Regions from separate parts of the Streptomyces sp. Tek67B01 genome, predicted to be linked through region 2. Evidence: riboswitches for the same ligand, from Rfam matches in the RefSeq annotation. Region 2 holds a riboswitch; the other holds the start of a gene.
The links. Region 2 has a riboswitch for glycine ahead of gcvP (aminomethyl-transferring glycine dehydrogenase). Riboswitches for the same ligand answer to the same signal wherever they lie in the genome.

Region 1 (7,417 bases), 3.6 Mb from region 2:
GGCGTCCCGTTACGGCCTAGTACGAGGGAGCCTGGCCCTCGCGGTCGTAGAACGGGCGGGTCTGCGAACGCAGCCACATCGCCACCGGATCGTGCTCGTCCGCGAGCGCGACGGTGCACACCGGGACGCCCTCGGGCACCGCCCCGACCGACTGCCGCATCATCTCCCGTACGGACTCCAGCGCGGGCGCGGAGGCGTCGTACAGGTCCAGCCCCACCGCCAGGTACGCCGACCCCAGCGACGGCTGCACCCAGGCGCGGCGGAGCGAGCGCACGGCGGGCGTGCGGTGCGCGTGCTGGGTCAACAGCCCGTAGAACTGTGGGAGCTCCAGCGCCGGCTCGGACAGTCGCAGCGGACCGGCCGGCATCCGGTCGAGGCCGGTGGCGATCCGGCGCAGGTCCGCCCAGGGGAGGCCGAGGCCGCCGCCCTGGGCGTGGGGGTTGAGCCACAGGCCCCAGCGGTCCGGGTACAGCGCGCGGGCGATGTCCCGGCCGGTGACGACCTCGTAGCCGCGGTTCCATCCGCTGGCGGCCAGTTCCTGCGGGGAGGTCACACAGGGCGCGTAGCCCAGGCCGTCGACCTCCATGCCGCCGTACTGGGCGTCCGGTGATCCCGGCCTGCCCTGCCAGAGCAGCATCCACAGGCGGCCCTCGGCGAGGGCGTGCAGGAGCGACTCGTAGCTCTCATAGCGCCCGGGAGTCACCTGGCGCAGCATGTGCTCGACCTGCCCGGCCGCGGCCGTGCCTGACGCACTCACCCGGTACCCCTCTTCGTCCGCCCGTCATCCACGCGTATCGGCCCCCAGCTTAAGCGGCCCTAGGGGAGGTAGAAGGGGCGTACGCGCTCACGGATGTGGTCGACCACCGGGTCCTGGGCGGCGTCGAGGAGGATCAACTGCACGGGCCAGGGCGGAGGTACGCGGGTCAGGGCGCGGCCAAGGGCCTCCAGCGGGGCGCTGCGCGACTCGGTGTCCCATCCCACCAGTCGGACACCGATGTACAGCTGCGGCGCTCCGCCCTCGACGCTGGCGAGGCAGCGGTGGGCGGCGGCGACCACGCCGATGGCGCGGAACTCCTCTGCGGCGGCGGCGAGGAAATCCACCGGGTCGTCCTGCCAGTCGGGCTCGAAGAGCCGGACGCGGCCGCCGGTGGCGGGGCCGTCGAGGGGGGTGCGGCCGGTGCGGCAGAGCTCCGCGACGGCGGGCGGCGGGAGCGGGACGCCGACGGCGCCCTCGGGGTTGAGGGCGATGCCGAGCTGCGGGGGCAGGCCGCGGGCGAACTCGACGGCGGGAGCGACGGCGAAGTCCATGGCGGGGCCGACGCAGACAAGGAACTGGGCCTCGGAGCTGTAGACGGGGACGTAGGCCTCGCCGCCGATGAGCATGGTCGGGAGGTTCAGGGCGGTCTGATCGGGGCTGCCGCCGGTGGGCAGCGGGACCCAGACCCGGCTGCGGCCGAGCACCTCCAGGATGCGGGCCCCGGCGTCCGCCTGTCCCAGGGCCGCGCCGAGCACGTGTTCCAACTCGTTGTCGGGCCACCCGCCGCCGTGCATGTGCCGCCTCCGCCTGTCGCTCCGCGTTGTCCCGCTGACCCTAATCCGTCCGCCCCTCCCTCCGACCGCCGGGTCACACCGCCGCCTGCCGGTACCGGAAGGACCCCGCCCCCGAGTCGAACCCCCGGCCAGACCGGCCCCGCCGGCGCGCGGGCTCCGGGGCGTGGGGTGTGGGGCGGGCGCCCCGGGAAACCCGGCTCCGCCGGGAGGTCCCCCTGGTCGAACGCCGGTGCGCGGGCGGGCACGCGGCGAGTGCCGGGCTGCCCGGCGGGGTGCCCGCAAGGGCCGGAGGTGCTCTGCGCTTCGTACGGCAGCTCGTACCCGGGGCGCCCGGCGGGGGGGGAGTCACCTTGCCTGGGCCGCGCCGGACGGCCACGCCGCCTTGGTGGACAGCGCCCGGCCCGCCCCCTTCGGCCCGCGCCGGCCTTCGAGGCGCGGGTCCGGGGCGGCGCCCCGGGAGGGAGAGGGGGCCGCGCTAGTGGAACGTGATGCGGGTGACCGCGGCGGCGGCGGGGCGGTCCAGGAGGGTGACCGATGCGCAGCCCGTCGGCGGGCGGCCCGCTTCCGCGGCGCGGATCAGGCGGGCCGCCGCCGCCCGGTGGTGGGCGAACGCGTACGCCGACACCCGCCGCCCGCGCTCCGCCTGCCCGGCCAGCGCCTCCCCCGCCGTGGCGTCCAGCAGCAGCAGGTGCAGCGCCCGGCCGCGCCTGCGCGCCGCCCCCGCCAGGAGCCGCCGCACCCACGCCTGGCTCCCGCAGTCGTGCACCACCACCGACGCCCCCGAGCGCACCACCCGCCACAGCCCCCAGTAGTGCGCCACCCGCACCACCGGCCGGTACACGGCGTACGGAAGCACCCCCCGCGTCCGCCGCTCCCACCGCTCCCGCGTGTCCTGCGAGTCGATCGCGCCGCCCCCCGCGGCCCGCTTGATCAGCGTGCTCTTGCCGCCGCCGGGCAGGCCGGAGACCACCACGATGTCCCCCGCCACGAAGCCCAGCCGTCTCGACCCCCCGGCCCCCGACCCCCGTAGATCGCGGACCCGTCCCGGCCGCACCGGCGCCGGCGCCGGCCGCTGCGCCGGGACCCCGTCGAGGGTCCCCGTCAAAGCCGGCACTCCGAACCTCCGCACAGTGATCGCCTCCCCCGGACCGTGAATGTAAAGAGACGGTAATCCGGCCCGCCCGGTTCCGGCCCGCCCCCTCAAGCCCGCCCGGTTCCGGCCCCGCCCGGTTCCGGCGCCGCCCGCTCAAGCCCGCCCGGTTCCGGCGCCGCCCGCTCAAGCCCCGCCGGCGTCCGCACGGACTTTCGGGGCCGCCCGCCCACGCCCGTCCACCTCGTGCAATGATGTGCGCCATCTGGACACCAACTGCATACCGGCCGCTTGAATCCGCGCGGGAGAGTCCCGGCACGCCGTGAGGCCGTGCCCGGGCGCCGAAGGAGCAAGTTCCTCCCTTGAATCTCTCAGGCCCCGTACCGCGTGGATGAGGCAGATCTGAAAAGCGGGCTGTTCGACAGCTCCACCCAAGGTGCAAGCCGAAGACGCGTCCCGCCCGGTGCGGGAACTCTCGGCGAACCTCTCAGGTTCCGATGACAGATGGGGAGGATCGTCCTCGTCATGTCATGCCCTGGGACCCGGGAGCCACACCCATGAGCACTGCCCCCCGCCTGACCGCGCTCGACGCGCTGCACCGCTCGCTCGGTGCGACCATGACCGACTTCGCGGGCTGGGACATGCCGCTGCGCTACGCCAGTGAGCGCGACGAGCACAACGCCGTGCGCACGAAGGCCGGTCTCTTCGACCTGTCCCACATGGGCGAGATCACCCTGACCGGCCCCGAGGCCGTCAAGGCCCTCGACCACGCGCTGGTCGGCAACATCTCCACCGTCGGCGTCGGCCGCGCCCGTTACACGCACATCTGCCAGGAGGACGGCGGAATCATCGACGACCTGATCGTCTACCGCCTCGGCGAGAGCGAGTTCATGGTCGTCGCGAACGCCTCCAACGCCCAGGTCGTCCTGGACGCCCTGACCGAGCGCGCCGCCGGCTTCGACACCGAAGTCCGCGACGACCGCGACGCCTACGCCCTGATCGCCGTCCAGGGCCCCGAGTCCCCCGGCATCCTGGCGTCCCTCACCGACGCCGACCTGGACGGGCTCAAGTACTACGCGGGCCTGCCCGGCACGGTCGCCGGCGTCCCCGCGCTGATCGCGCGTACGGGCTACACCGGCGAGGACGGCTTCGAGCTGTTCGTCGCCCCGGAGCACGCCGTGGAGCTGTGGCAGGCGCTGACGAAGGCCGGCGAGGGCGTCGGCCTGGTCCCGGCCGGCCTGTCCTGCCGTGACACGCTGCGCCTGGAGGCGGGCATGCCGCTGTACGGGCACGAGCTGACCACCTCCCTGACCCCGTTCGACGCGGGTCTGGGCCGGGTGGTGAAGTTCGAGAAGGAGGTCGACTTCGTCGGCCGCCGGGCCCTGGAGGCCGCCGCCGAGCGCGCCGCCACGAACCCGCCGCGCAAGCTGGTCGGGCTGATCGCCGAGGGCCGCCGGGTCCCGCGCGCCGGTTTCCCCGTGGTCGCCGACGGCAAGGTCATCGGTGAGGTCACCTCCGGCGCCCCGTCGCCGACGCTGGGCAAGCCGATCGCGATGGCGTACGTGGACGCGGCGCACGCCGCGCCCGGCACCTCCGGCGTCGGCGTGGACATTCGCGGTACGCATGAGCCGTACGAGGTCGTTGCCCTGCCGTTCTACAAGCGGCAGAAGTAGCGCCCGTACGCCCTGCCGGCCGTCTCAGTACCCGAGACCACCGTTCGTATCCACTCCCCCGCATCCAGGAGAATCAGGTCATGAGCAACCCCCAGCAGCTGCGTTACAGCAAGGAGCACGAGTGGCTGTCGAACGCCGAGGACGGCGTCTCGACGGTCGGCATCACGGAGTTCGCGGCCAACGCGCTCGGTGACGTCGTCTACGCACAGCTCCCCGAGGTCGGCGACACGGTGACCGCGGGCGAGACCTGCGGCGAGCTGGAGTCGACCAAGTCGGTCAGCGACCTGTACTCCCCCGTCACCGGTGAGGTCGTCGCGGCCAACCAGGACGTCGTGGACGACCCGTCGCTGGTGAACTCGGCCCCGTTCGAGGGTGGCTGGCTCTTCAAGGTGCGCGTCACGGAGGAGCCGGCCGACCTGCTCTCCGACGACGAGTACGCCAAGCTCACCGCCGGTAACTGACCCCAGGGGATCCTGATGTCCGTACTGAACACCCCTCTCCACGAACTCGACCCCGACGTCGCCGCCGCCGTCGACGCCGAGCTCGCGCGCCAGCAGTCGACCCTGGAAATGATCGCGTCGGAGAACTTCGCTCCGGTCGCCGTCATGGAGGCCCAGGGCTCCGTCCTGACCAACAAGTACGCCGAGGGCTACCCCGGCCGCCGCTACTACGGCGGCTGCGAGCACGTCGACGTCGTCGAGCAGATCGCCATCGACCGGATCAAGGCGCTCTTCGGCGCCGAGGCCGCGAACGTGCAGCCGCACTCCGGTGCGCAGGCGAACGCCGCCGCGATGTTCGCGTTGCTCAAGCCGGGCGACACGATCATGGGCCTGAACCTGGCCCACGGCGGTCACCTGACCCACGGCATGAAGATCAACTTCTCCGGCAAGCTCTACAACGTGGTCCCGTACCACGTCGACGAGACCGGCCAGGTCGACATGGCCGAGGTCGAGCGCCTCGCCAAGGAGTCCAAGCCGCAGCTGATCGTCGCCGGCTGGTCCGCCTACCCCCGTCAGCTGGACTTCGCCGCCTTCCGCCGCATCGCGGACGAGGTCGGCGCGTACCTGATGGTCGACATGGCGCACTTCGCCGGTCTGGTCGCCGCGGGCCTGCACCCCAACCCGGTGCCGCACGCCCACGTCGTCACCACCACCACGCACAAGACCCTCGGTGGTCCGCGCGGCGGTGTCATCCTGTCGACGCAGGAGCTGGCCAAGAAGATCAACTCCGCGGTCTTCCCCGGTCAGCAGGGCGGTCCCCTGGAGCACGTGATCGCCGCCAAGGCGGTCTCGTTCAAGGTCGCCGCCTCGCCCGAGTTCAAGGAGCGCCAGGAGCGCACCCTGGAGGGTGCGAAGATCCTCGCCGCGCGCCTGGTCCAGGACGACGTCAAGGCCGTGGGCGTGGACGTGCTGACCGGCGGCACCGACGTGCACCTGGTCCTGGTCGACCTGCGCAACTCGGAGCTGGACGGCCAGCAGGCCGAGGACCGCCTCCACGAGGTCGGCATCACGGTCAACCGCAACGCCATCCCGAACGACCCGCGGCCGCCGATGGTCACCTCGGGTCTGCGGATCGGTACGCCGGCCCTGGCCACCCGCGGTTTCGACACCGAGGCCTTCACCGAGGTCGCCGAGATCATCGCGCAGGCGCTCAAGCCGGCGTACGACGCCGAGTCCCTCAAGGCACGCGTCTCCGCGCTCGCCGCGAAGTTCCCGCTGTACCCGACGCTCTGACGCGGCCGGGCGGGGCCCGGTGCCTGTTCCCACAGGCCCGGGCCCCTTTTTCACGCCTGATCGCCCCCCGGGGGCGGTCCGGGATGTGAGCCGACGCACACCCGTGCTTCCCCTTGTGGCCCTTCCTGGCAGGGGGGTCGTTCACCTCGCCGCGTTAAGCTCGACCGTCGGACAAAATCCGAACAAACCTCCCTGATCACCTCCCGCTGATCAACCCGCTCTCCTGTGCCCCTCTCCCACCCCACGAGCAGACAAGGGAGTCTCGCCACCGTGGCCATCTCCGTCTTCGACCTCTTCTCCATCGGCATTGGTCCCTCCTCCTCCCACACGGTCGGCCCGATGCGGGCGGCGCGCATGTTCGTGACCCGCTTGAAGAAGGAAGGTGCCCTCGCCCAGACGGCCTCCGTCCGCGCGGAGCTGTTCGGCTCCCTGGGCGCGACCGGCCACGGCCACGGCACCCCCAAGGCGGTCCTGCTGGGCCTGGAGGGCCACTCCCCCCGCACGGTGGACGTCGAGAGCGCCGACGCCGAGGTCGAGCGCATCCGCCGGAGCGGCCGGCTGCGCCTGATGGGCGCCGAGATAGGCGAAGCCCACGAGATCGCCTTCGACGAGCCGAGCCAGCTCATCCTGCACCGCCGCCGGTCGCTGCCCTACCACGCGAACGGCATGACGCTCTTCGCCTACGACGCCGCCGGCGCGCCGCTGCTGGAGAAGACGTACTACTCGGTCGGCGGGGGCTTCGTCGTCGACGAGGACGCGGTCGGCGAGGACCGGATCAAGCTCGACGACACCGTCTTGAAGTACCCGTTCCGCAGCGGCGACGAGATGCTGCGCCTCACCCGCGAGACGGGCCTGTCGATCTCCGCGCTGATGCTGGAGAACGAGAAGGCCTGGCGCACCGAGGAGGAGATCCGCGAGGGCCTCCTGGAGATCTGGCGCGTCATGCAGGCCTGCGTGGCGCGCGGGATGTCCCGCGAGGGCATCCTCCCGGGCGGTCTGCGGGTCAAGCGCCGCGCCGCGACCACGGCCCGCAAGCTGCGCTCCGAGGGCGACCCGCAGGCGCTGTCGATGGAGTGGATCACCCTCTACGCGATGGCCGTGAACGAGGAGAACGCGGCGGGCGGGCGGGTGGTCACCGCCCCGACGAACGGCGCGGCGGGCATCATCCCGGCGGTGCTGCACTACTACATGAACTTCGTGCCGGGCGCCGACGAGGACGGCGTGGTGCGCTTCCTCCTCGCGGCCAGTGCGATCGGGATGCTCTTCAAGGAGAACGCCTCGATCTCGGGCGCCGAGGTCGGCTGCCAGGGCGAGGTCGGCTCGGCCTGCTCGATGGCGGCGGGCGCGCTCGCGGAAGTGCTGGGCGGCAG
Region 2 (7,417 bases):
TCGTGAAACGCTTCCTGGACACCGGGGTGGCGTTGCAGAACATCCGCACCGCGGTGCAGCACCTGCGCGAGCGCGGTTTCTCGGACCTGGAGCGGATGACGCTGATGAGCGACGGCGCCTCCGTGTACGAGTGCACCACGCCGGACCAGGTCGTGAGCCTGCTCCAGGGAGGACAGGGAGTCTTCGGCATCGCGGTGGGCGTGGTGTGGCGCGACGTCGAGAACGCGCTGTCGCAACTGCACGGGGAACGGATCGACACCGGCGAGACGCTGGTCGGCCACAACCCGAGGGACGAACTGGCCGCGCGCCGCAACCGGGCCGTCTGACGCGCCGCGCGCCGCCCGGGGCCCCGGGCGGCGTTGTCAGTGGCGTAGGGGAGCATCGGAGCCGTGAGATCCGCGCCGACCATCCTCCACCTGGACATGGACGCCTTCTACGCCGCCGTGGAGCAGGCGTCGAAGCCGAGCCTGCGCGGAAAGCCGGTCATCGTCGGCGGCCTCGGACCCCGGGGGGTCGTCGCCACCGCCTCCTACGAGGCCAGGCGCTTCGGGGTGCATTCCGCGATGCCGACGGCGCAGGCCAGGAGGCTGTGCCCGAACGGCGCCTACCTGATCCCCCGCTTCACCCTGTACCGCGCCGTCAGCGACACCGTCATGGCGCTGCTGCGGGAGCTGTCACCGCTGGTGGAGCCGCTCAGCCTCGACGAGGCCTTCGTGGACCTGGAGGCGGGCGGGGTCGCCTTCGACTCGGAGACCGCCCGGGCCACGGGGGAGCGGCTGCGCGCCGACATCATGGCCGCCACCGGGCTCAGCGGCTCCGTGGGCCTGGCCGGGTCGAAGATGCTGGCCAAGATCGCCTCCGAGGAGGCCAAGCCGGCCGGGCTGCTGGTGATCGAGCCGGGAACGGAGCGCGAACTGCTCGCGCCGATGTCGGTACGGACCCTTCCGGGCGTGGGACCGGCCACCGGGGAACACCTGCGGCGGGCCGGGATCACCACGGTCGGGGACCTGGCCGAGGCGGGGGAGGACGAACTGGTCCGGATGGTGGGGCGGGCCCACGGCGCGGGGTTGTACCGGATGGCACTGGGCCTGGACGACCGCCCCGTGGTCGCCGAGCGGGACGCGAAGTCGGTGTCCGTGGAGGACACCTTCGACGTGGACCTCCACGACCGGGTGCGCATCCGGTACGAGGTGCAGCGGCTCGCCGATCGTTGTGTGGGTCGGCTGCGCGGCTCCGGGCACTCCGGGCGCACCATCGTGCTGAAGGTGCGGCGCTACGACTTCTCGACGCTGACCCGCTCGGAGACCCTGCGGGGCCCGACCGACGACCCGGTGGTGGTGCGGGAGGCAGCCGCGCGGCTGCTGGAGGCCGTGGACACCACGGGAGGGGTCCGGCTGCTGGGCGTCGGCGTGACGGGGCTGGCGGACTACACCCAGGAGGACCTGTTCGCGCAGGCGGACGCGCAGGCGGACGAGTCGGCCGACGTGCCGGTCGCGGGGGAGGGGCCGCGGGAGGGCGCGGACGACGGCGCGGTGAGCCAGGCGGTGGGGGACGGCGAGGCCGAGGGACCGGGTGGGGCACATGGGCCGGACGAGGCGGCTGCGGCTGGAGGAGTGGCGGGGACGGCCCGGGCGCTCGCGTCCGTCGTCGGGGGTACGCGGCCGCCCGAGCCGGCCGACGAGCGCCGCTGGCCGGCCGGCAGCGACGTCCGGCACGCGGTGTACGGCCCGGGTTGGGTCCAGGGCAGCGGGGTCGGTCGCGTCACCGTGCGCTTCGAAGGGCCCGGGTCGCCGCCGGGGCGCGTGCGGACCTTCCGGCTGGACGACCCCGACTTGGAGTCGTCCGATCCGCTTCCGCTCGTAGGGGAGCCCGTGGGGAAGCCCGTAGGGCAGGAGGAGCCGTCGGAGGAAGGCCCCGGGGGCAGCGGTTAGCCTTCGCCCGCCAGGCTGCCGAAGTCCCGGGGCTGGTTGGTGGGCGGGCGGTGGAAGTCCGTCGGGAGGGTCACGTCCAACCCGTAGTGGTGGTAGAGCTGGAGTTCCTGCTCCGGGGAGAGGTGCCGGCCGACACCGAAGTCCGGGGCGTCCTTGATCAGGGAGCGCTCGAAGGGCACCCGGAGGGTGTCGTCGACCACCTCGCTGGGCTCCAGGGGGACGAAGGCGTCCCGACTGAACAGGCCGGTCCGGACGGCGGCCCATTCCGGTACGCCGGTGGCATCGTCGAGGTAGACCTCGTCCACGGTGCCGATCTTGGCGCCATTGCGGTCGAACGCCTTGCGGCCGATGAGACTGCGGGGATCGATGTCGGTCTGCACGGTCCGCCTCCGATTGGTCGCAACTCCTCCGTAATGACTACAGAAGGGCATATCCGCACGGGGGGCCACTCGAGGGAGCTTCCAGATCCTCGCTGGTAGGCTGGTGGATGGCTGTTGACCCTGTGCGGGAGAGTCCTCCGAGTGAGTGCGACGGAGGCGCCGAAGGAGCAAATCCTCCCCGGAATCTCTCAGGCATACGTACCGCACGTGACGAGGCCACTCTGGAAAGCAGGGGCGGGTACCGGGCGCGCAGTGCCGGTTCCCCTCCTCACCGACGGTGAAAGCCGGATCTCGTGGGTCATCCCCGCGGCTCCGGTGAAGCTCTCAGGTTGAGATGACAGAGGGGGAGGCCGTCCGGGTGCCCGCGCCGTGGTGCCCCTCGCAGGTCGTACGACCAGGAGGCCTCCGTACATGACCGCCAACCGCATTCCGCTCTCTCAGCTGGAGCGAGGCATCCCCTTCGAGCAGCGCCACATCGGCCCGGATGCCGAGGCGCAGGCCAAGATGCTCGCCCAGGTGGGCTACGGCTCCTTGGACGAACTGACCGCCGCGGCGGTACCGGATGTGATCAAGACGGCCGCCGCGCTGAACCTGCCCGAGGCGCGGACCGAGGCCGAGGTGCTGGCCGAGCTGCGCTCGCTCGCCGACCGCAACCAGGTCCTCTCCTCCATGATCGGCCTCGGCTACTACGGCACCTTCACGCCGCCGGTGATCCTGCGCAACGTCATGGAGAACCCGGCCTGGTACACGGCCTACACGCCGTACCAGCCCGAGATCTCGCAGGGCCGACTGGAGGCGCTGCTGAACTTCCAGACCGTCGTCGCCGACCTGACCGGCCTGCCGACCTCCGGCGCCTCCCTCCTCGACGAGGGCACCGCCGCCGCCGAGGCCATGTCCTTGTCCCGCCGCGTCGGCAAGGTCAAGGGCGGTGTCTTCCTGATCGACGCAGACGCGCTGCCCCAGACCATCGCCGTGATCGAGACCCGCGCCGAGCCGATCGGGGTCGAGGTCGTCGTCGCCGACCTGTCCGAGGGGATCCCGGCCGACATCGCCGAGCGCGGCGTCTTCGGCGTGCTGCTCCAGTACCCCGGTGCCTCCGGCGCGGTGCGCGAGATCAAGCCGGTCATCGACCAGGCGCACGAGCTGGGTGCCATCGTCACCGTCTCCGCGGACCTGCTGGCGCTGACCCTGCTGACCTCCCCCGGCGAGCTGGGCGCCGACATCGCCGTCGGCACCACGCAGCGCTTCGGTGTCCCGATGGGCTTCGGCGGACCGCACGCCGGCTACATGGCCGTCCAGGCCAAGCACGCCCGTTCACTGCCGGGCCGCCTCGTCGGCGTGTCCGTGGACGCGGACGGCAACAAGGCGTACCGCCTCGCGCTCCAGACCCGCGAGCAGCACATCCGCCGGGAGAAGGCCACCAGCAACATCTGTACCGCACAGGTGCTGCTCGCCGTCATGGCCGGCATGTACGCCGTCTACCACGGTCCCGACGGCCTGCGCACGATCGCCCGCCGGACCCACCGCTACGCCGCCCTGCTCGCCGCGGGCCTGACGGCCGGCGGGGTCGAGGTCGTGCACGGCGCGTACTTCGACACCGTCACCGCACGGGTTCCGGGGCGGGCCGCCGAGGTCGTGGCCGCCGCCCGCGAGGGCGGGGTGAACCTCTACCAGGCCGACGCCGACCTCGTCTCCATCGCCTGTGACGAGACGACGCTGCGCGCCGACGTCGAGGCCGTATGGTCCGCCTTCGGCGTCACCGCGGACATCGAGGCGCTGGACGCGAGCGCCGAGGACACGCTGCCCGAGGGACTGCTGCGCTCGGACGCGTACCTGACGCACCCGGTGTTCCACCAGCACCGCAGCGAGACCGCCATGCTGCGCTACCTGCGCAAGCTCGCGGACAAGGACTACGCGCTGGACCGGGGCATGATCCCGCTGGGCTCCTGCACGATGAAGCTCAACGCGACCACCGAGATGGAGCCGGTCACCTGGCCCGAGTTCGGACAGCTGCACCCGTTCGCCCCGGCCGAGCAGGCGGAGGGCTACCTCACGCTCATCACCGAGCTGGAGGAACGTCTCTGCGAGGTCACCGGCTACGACAAGGTCTCGATCCAGCCGAACGCCGGCTCCCAGGGTGAGCTCGCCGGCCTGCTGGCCGTGCGCGCCTACCACCGCGCGAACGGCGACGAGCAGCGCACCATCTGCCTCATCCCGTCCTCCGCGCACGGCACGAACGCCGCCAGCGCCGTGATGGCGGGCATGAAGGTCGTCGTCGTCAAGACCGCCGACGACGGCGAGGTGGACGCGGCCGACCTGCGCGCCAAGATCGAGCAGTACCGCGACGAGCTCGCCGTCCTGATGATCACCTACCCCTCGACGCACGGTGTCTTCGAGGAGCACGTCGCCGACATCTGCGCCCAGGTGCACGAGGCGGGCGGCCAGGTCTACGTGGACGGCGCCAACCTCAACGCCCTGGTGGGTCTGGCCAAGCCGGGCCACTTCGGCGGCGACGTCTCGCACCTGAACCTGCACAAGACCTTCTGCATCCCGCACGGCGGCGGCGGTCCGGGCGTCGGCCCGGTCGGTGTCCGGGCGCACCTCGCCCCGTACCTGCCCAACCACCCGCTCCAGCCGACCGCCGGGCCCGAAACGGGCGTCGGCCCGATCTCGGCGGCGCCCTGGGGTTCGGCGGGCATCCTGCCGATCTCCTGGTCCTACGTCCGCCTGATGGGCGGCGAGGGTCTCAAGCGCGCCACCCAGGTGGCGGTGCTCGGCGCCAACTACATCGCCAAGCGCCTGGAACCGCACTACCCGGTGCTCTACACCGGCCCGGGCAACCTGGTCGCGCACGAGTGCATCATCGACCTGCGTCCGTTGTCGAAGGCGACGGGCGTGAGCGTGGACGACATCGCCAAGCGCCTGATCGACTACGGCTTCCACGCGCCGACGATGTCCTTCCCGGTCGCCGGCACGCTGATGATCGAGCCGACGGAGTCCGAGGACCTGGCCGAGATCGACCGGTTCTGCGACGCGATGATCGCCATCCGCGGCGAGATCGACCGGGTCGTGGGCGGCGAGTGGCCGGTGGACGACAACCCGCTGGCCAACTCCCCGCACACCGCGGCGGCCCTGGGCGGCGAGTGGAACCACCCCTACAGCCGTGACGAGGCCGTCTTCCCGGGCGGGGTCACCGCGGCCGAGAAGTACTGGCCGCCGGTGCGCCGGATCGACGGCGCCTTCGGTGACCGGAACCTGGTGTGCTCCTGCCCGCCGCTGGACGAGTACGACGCCTGAGCCGTCGCCGTAGCCGCATGACGTGACAAGGGGCCGGTCCCGGAGCACACGCTCCGGGACCGGCCTCTGTCGTGCGCGGCGTCGCCTACGCGATCGCGAGCGGGCGGTGCGGGGCGATGATCTGACCGTTCGGCAGCAGCTCGCCGGTGTCCTCGAAGAGCAGGACGCCGTTGCACAGCAGGCTCCAGCCCTGTTCCGGGTGGTTGGCCACCGGGCGCGCGGCCTCCCGGTCGGCGGACTCTGATGACGGGCAGGCAGGCTGGTGCTGGCACATGGATGCGTTCTTTCGCTGCGGTGTGGTCTGCGTGCTACGGCTCGATGCGTGGTTCATGGCCGTCCCCCTGTGTTTCATCCCCGCACAGGCGGGGAGTGTGTCGTCAGTCTTCCCCCATGACGGCTGCTTCGCAGGGATTTCCCGGCAGCAGTCCTCATAGATTGATGACGCATCACTCGTGCGGGCGGTTCAGCCAACTCCCGCGCCAATCGGGGTGGTTCCCCGCCGGCCCAAGCGGGCTACGCCACATGGGCCACTCGGGCCATGCGGGTAGAGCCGTGCAGGTCAGGCCGCCGGAGCGGCCACCGGAGGGGGTGTCGGCGGCGCCGTGCGCCGGAGCCGGTGGGTCAATACGGGAAGCAGTTCGGACACGGGGTGCGGCCGGTAGGCGGCGATCCCGGGCGGGGCCGGAGCCAGGGGCACCAGCAGGTCGGCGGCGGCGGGCAGGCCGGCGGAGGCGTCCGCGTTGACGGCCCCGTGCAGCCACAGGGTCAGCATGTACAGCTCCGGCACGGACAGCAGCCGCGGCTGGTAGGCCTGACCGAGCGACTCCGCCTGACGCAGCGCGCGTTCCGTCGCGGCGACGTACGGGCCCTCGAAGAAGTGCGAGAAGGCCCAGCCGTCCGCGGTGAGGCGGGTGTCGGCGGCCGCGACGAACCGGTCGCCGCTGCGGATCAGGAACCGCCAGGCCGTCAGCCGCGTACGGGGCGGCCTGCCGCCGGATGCCAGCGGCGAGGCGTGCAACCGGTCGAGCACGTGGACCGGGAGCGGGAGTTCCGCGGTGACCGGCCCTTGGAGGGCGCGCAGGGAAGGTGTGTGTGCCTCGTTGACGGCGGTGGGGGAACCGAGTGCCGCGAGGACGCTGCGCAGGGCGGGCGCGGGAGCCGGAGGGACATGCAGCGGCATGGTGGGTCGCCTCTCACTTGGGAGACCGGTGCTACGGGAGAAGGTGCGGACGGCGCTGTCGCATTCTGGGGTCAGAGGTGGGCTGTGGGGCAATGGCCGCGCGCCAACTCTCTGCCTCGTTTGCGGAGTTTATACGACATGTGTTCACGCAATGTTTCGGCTAGCTGTCCCGACTATTGTCGGCAAGGCGTTTACCGGTCCCGTTGAACTGACGTACATGTCGGTTCCGCAGGAACACGCAGCGCTGACCTCGGAGGTTACCGGATGGGGGCTCGGCTGGAAAGCGCCGGTTATCCGGAATGGCAAAGTCGACGCGAAATTTGCTGTAGTGGACTTGCCGGGTGAATGTGCCGAAGCGCCCTTCGCGCCAAACCGGCGCGCGCTCCCCGCCAGGAGCGTCCCCTCGGCGTTAGCGATCACGCCACCGGGGCATCATCGACCGTAACGCGGGCCTGGGTGCTGTGGGCCGGGCCACTTGAGGAGGGACACCTCGATGGGGGAGAAGGTCGTGGCGGGCGGATTCGACCTGTCCGATCGGCAGCGGTATCGCAGGAAGCTGCGCGAGTGCCTGGAGGGTCTGGAGCGACTTCTGGCAGAGCAGAGGTTCGATCGTCCCAAGAACATGATGG

Region 1: linked by a shared signal. The riboswitch ahead of gcvT (glycine cleavage system aminomethyltransferase GcvT) and the one ahead of gcvP (aminomethyl-transferring glycine dehydrogenase) in region 2 are both predicted to bind glycine.

Annotation. Positions count from the first base shown of each region.
Region 1 is NZ_JBUYUY010000001.1:2,354,232-2,361,648, forward strand. Features, by position in the region: gene ACV7NM_RS10360 (enhanced serine sensitivity protein SseB C-terminal domain-containing protein) at 17-757, opposite strand; gene ACV7NM_RS10365 (enhanced serine sensitivity protein SseB) at 817-1,551, opposite strand; gene ACV7NM_RS10370 (AAA family ATPase) at 2,027-2,686, opposite strand; glycine riboswitch at 2,934-3,037, shown strand; gene gcvT (glycine cleavage system aminomethyltransferase GcvT) at 3,199-4,314, shown strand; gene gcvH (glycine cleavage system protein GcvH) at 4,395-4,775, shown strand; gene glyA (serine hydroxymethyltransferase) at 4,791-6,047, shown strand; gene ACV7NM_RS10390 (L-serine ammonia-lyase) at 6,318-7,417, shown strand, end outside.
Region 2 is NZ_JBUYUY010000001.1:5,972,732-5,980,148, forward strand. Features, by position in the region: gene ACV7NM_RS26910 (MerR family transcriptional regulator) at 1-326, shown strand, start outside; gene ACV7NM_RS26915 (DNA polymerase IV) at 390-1,931, shown strand; gene ACV7NM_RS26920 (PRC-barrel domain-containing protein) at 1,928-2,311, opposite strand; glycine riboswitch at 2,427-2,525, shown strand; gene gcvP (aminomethyl-transferring glycine dehydrogenase) at 2,723-5,608, shown strand; gene ACV7NM_RS26930 (DUF5999 family protein) at 5,694-5,882, opposite strand; gene ACV7NM_RS26935 (hypothetical protein) at 6,168-6,788, opposite strand; gene ACV7NM_RS26940 (glutamate-cysteine ligase family protein) at 7,282-7,417, shown strand, end outside.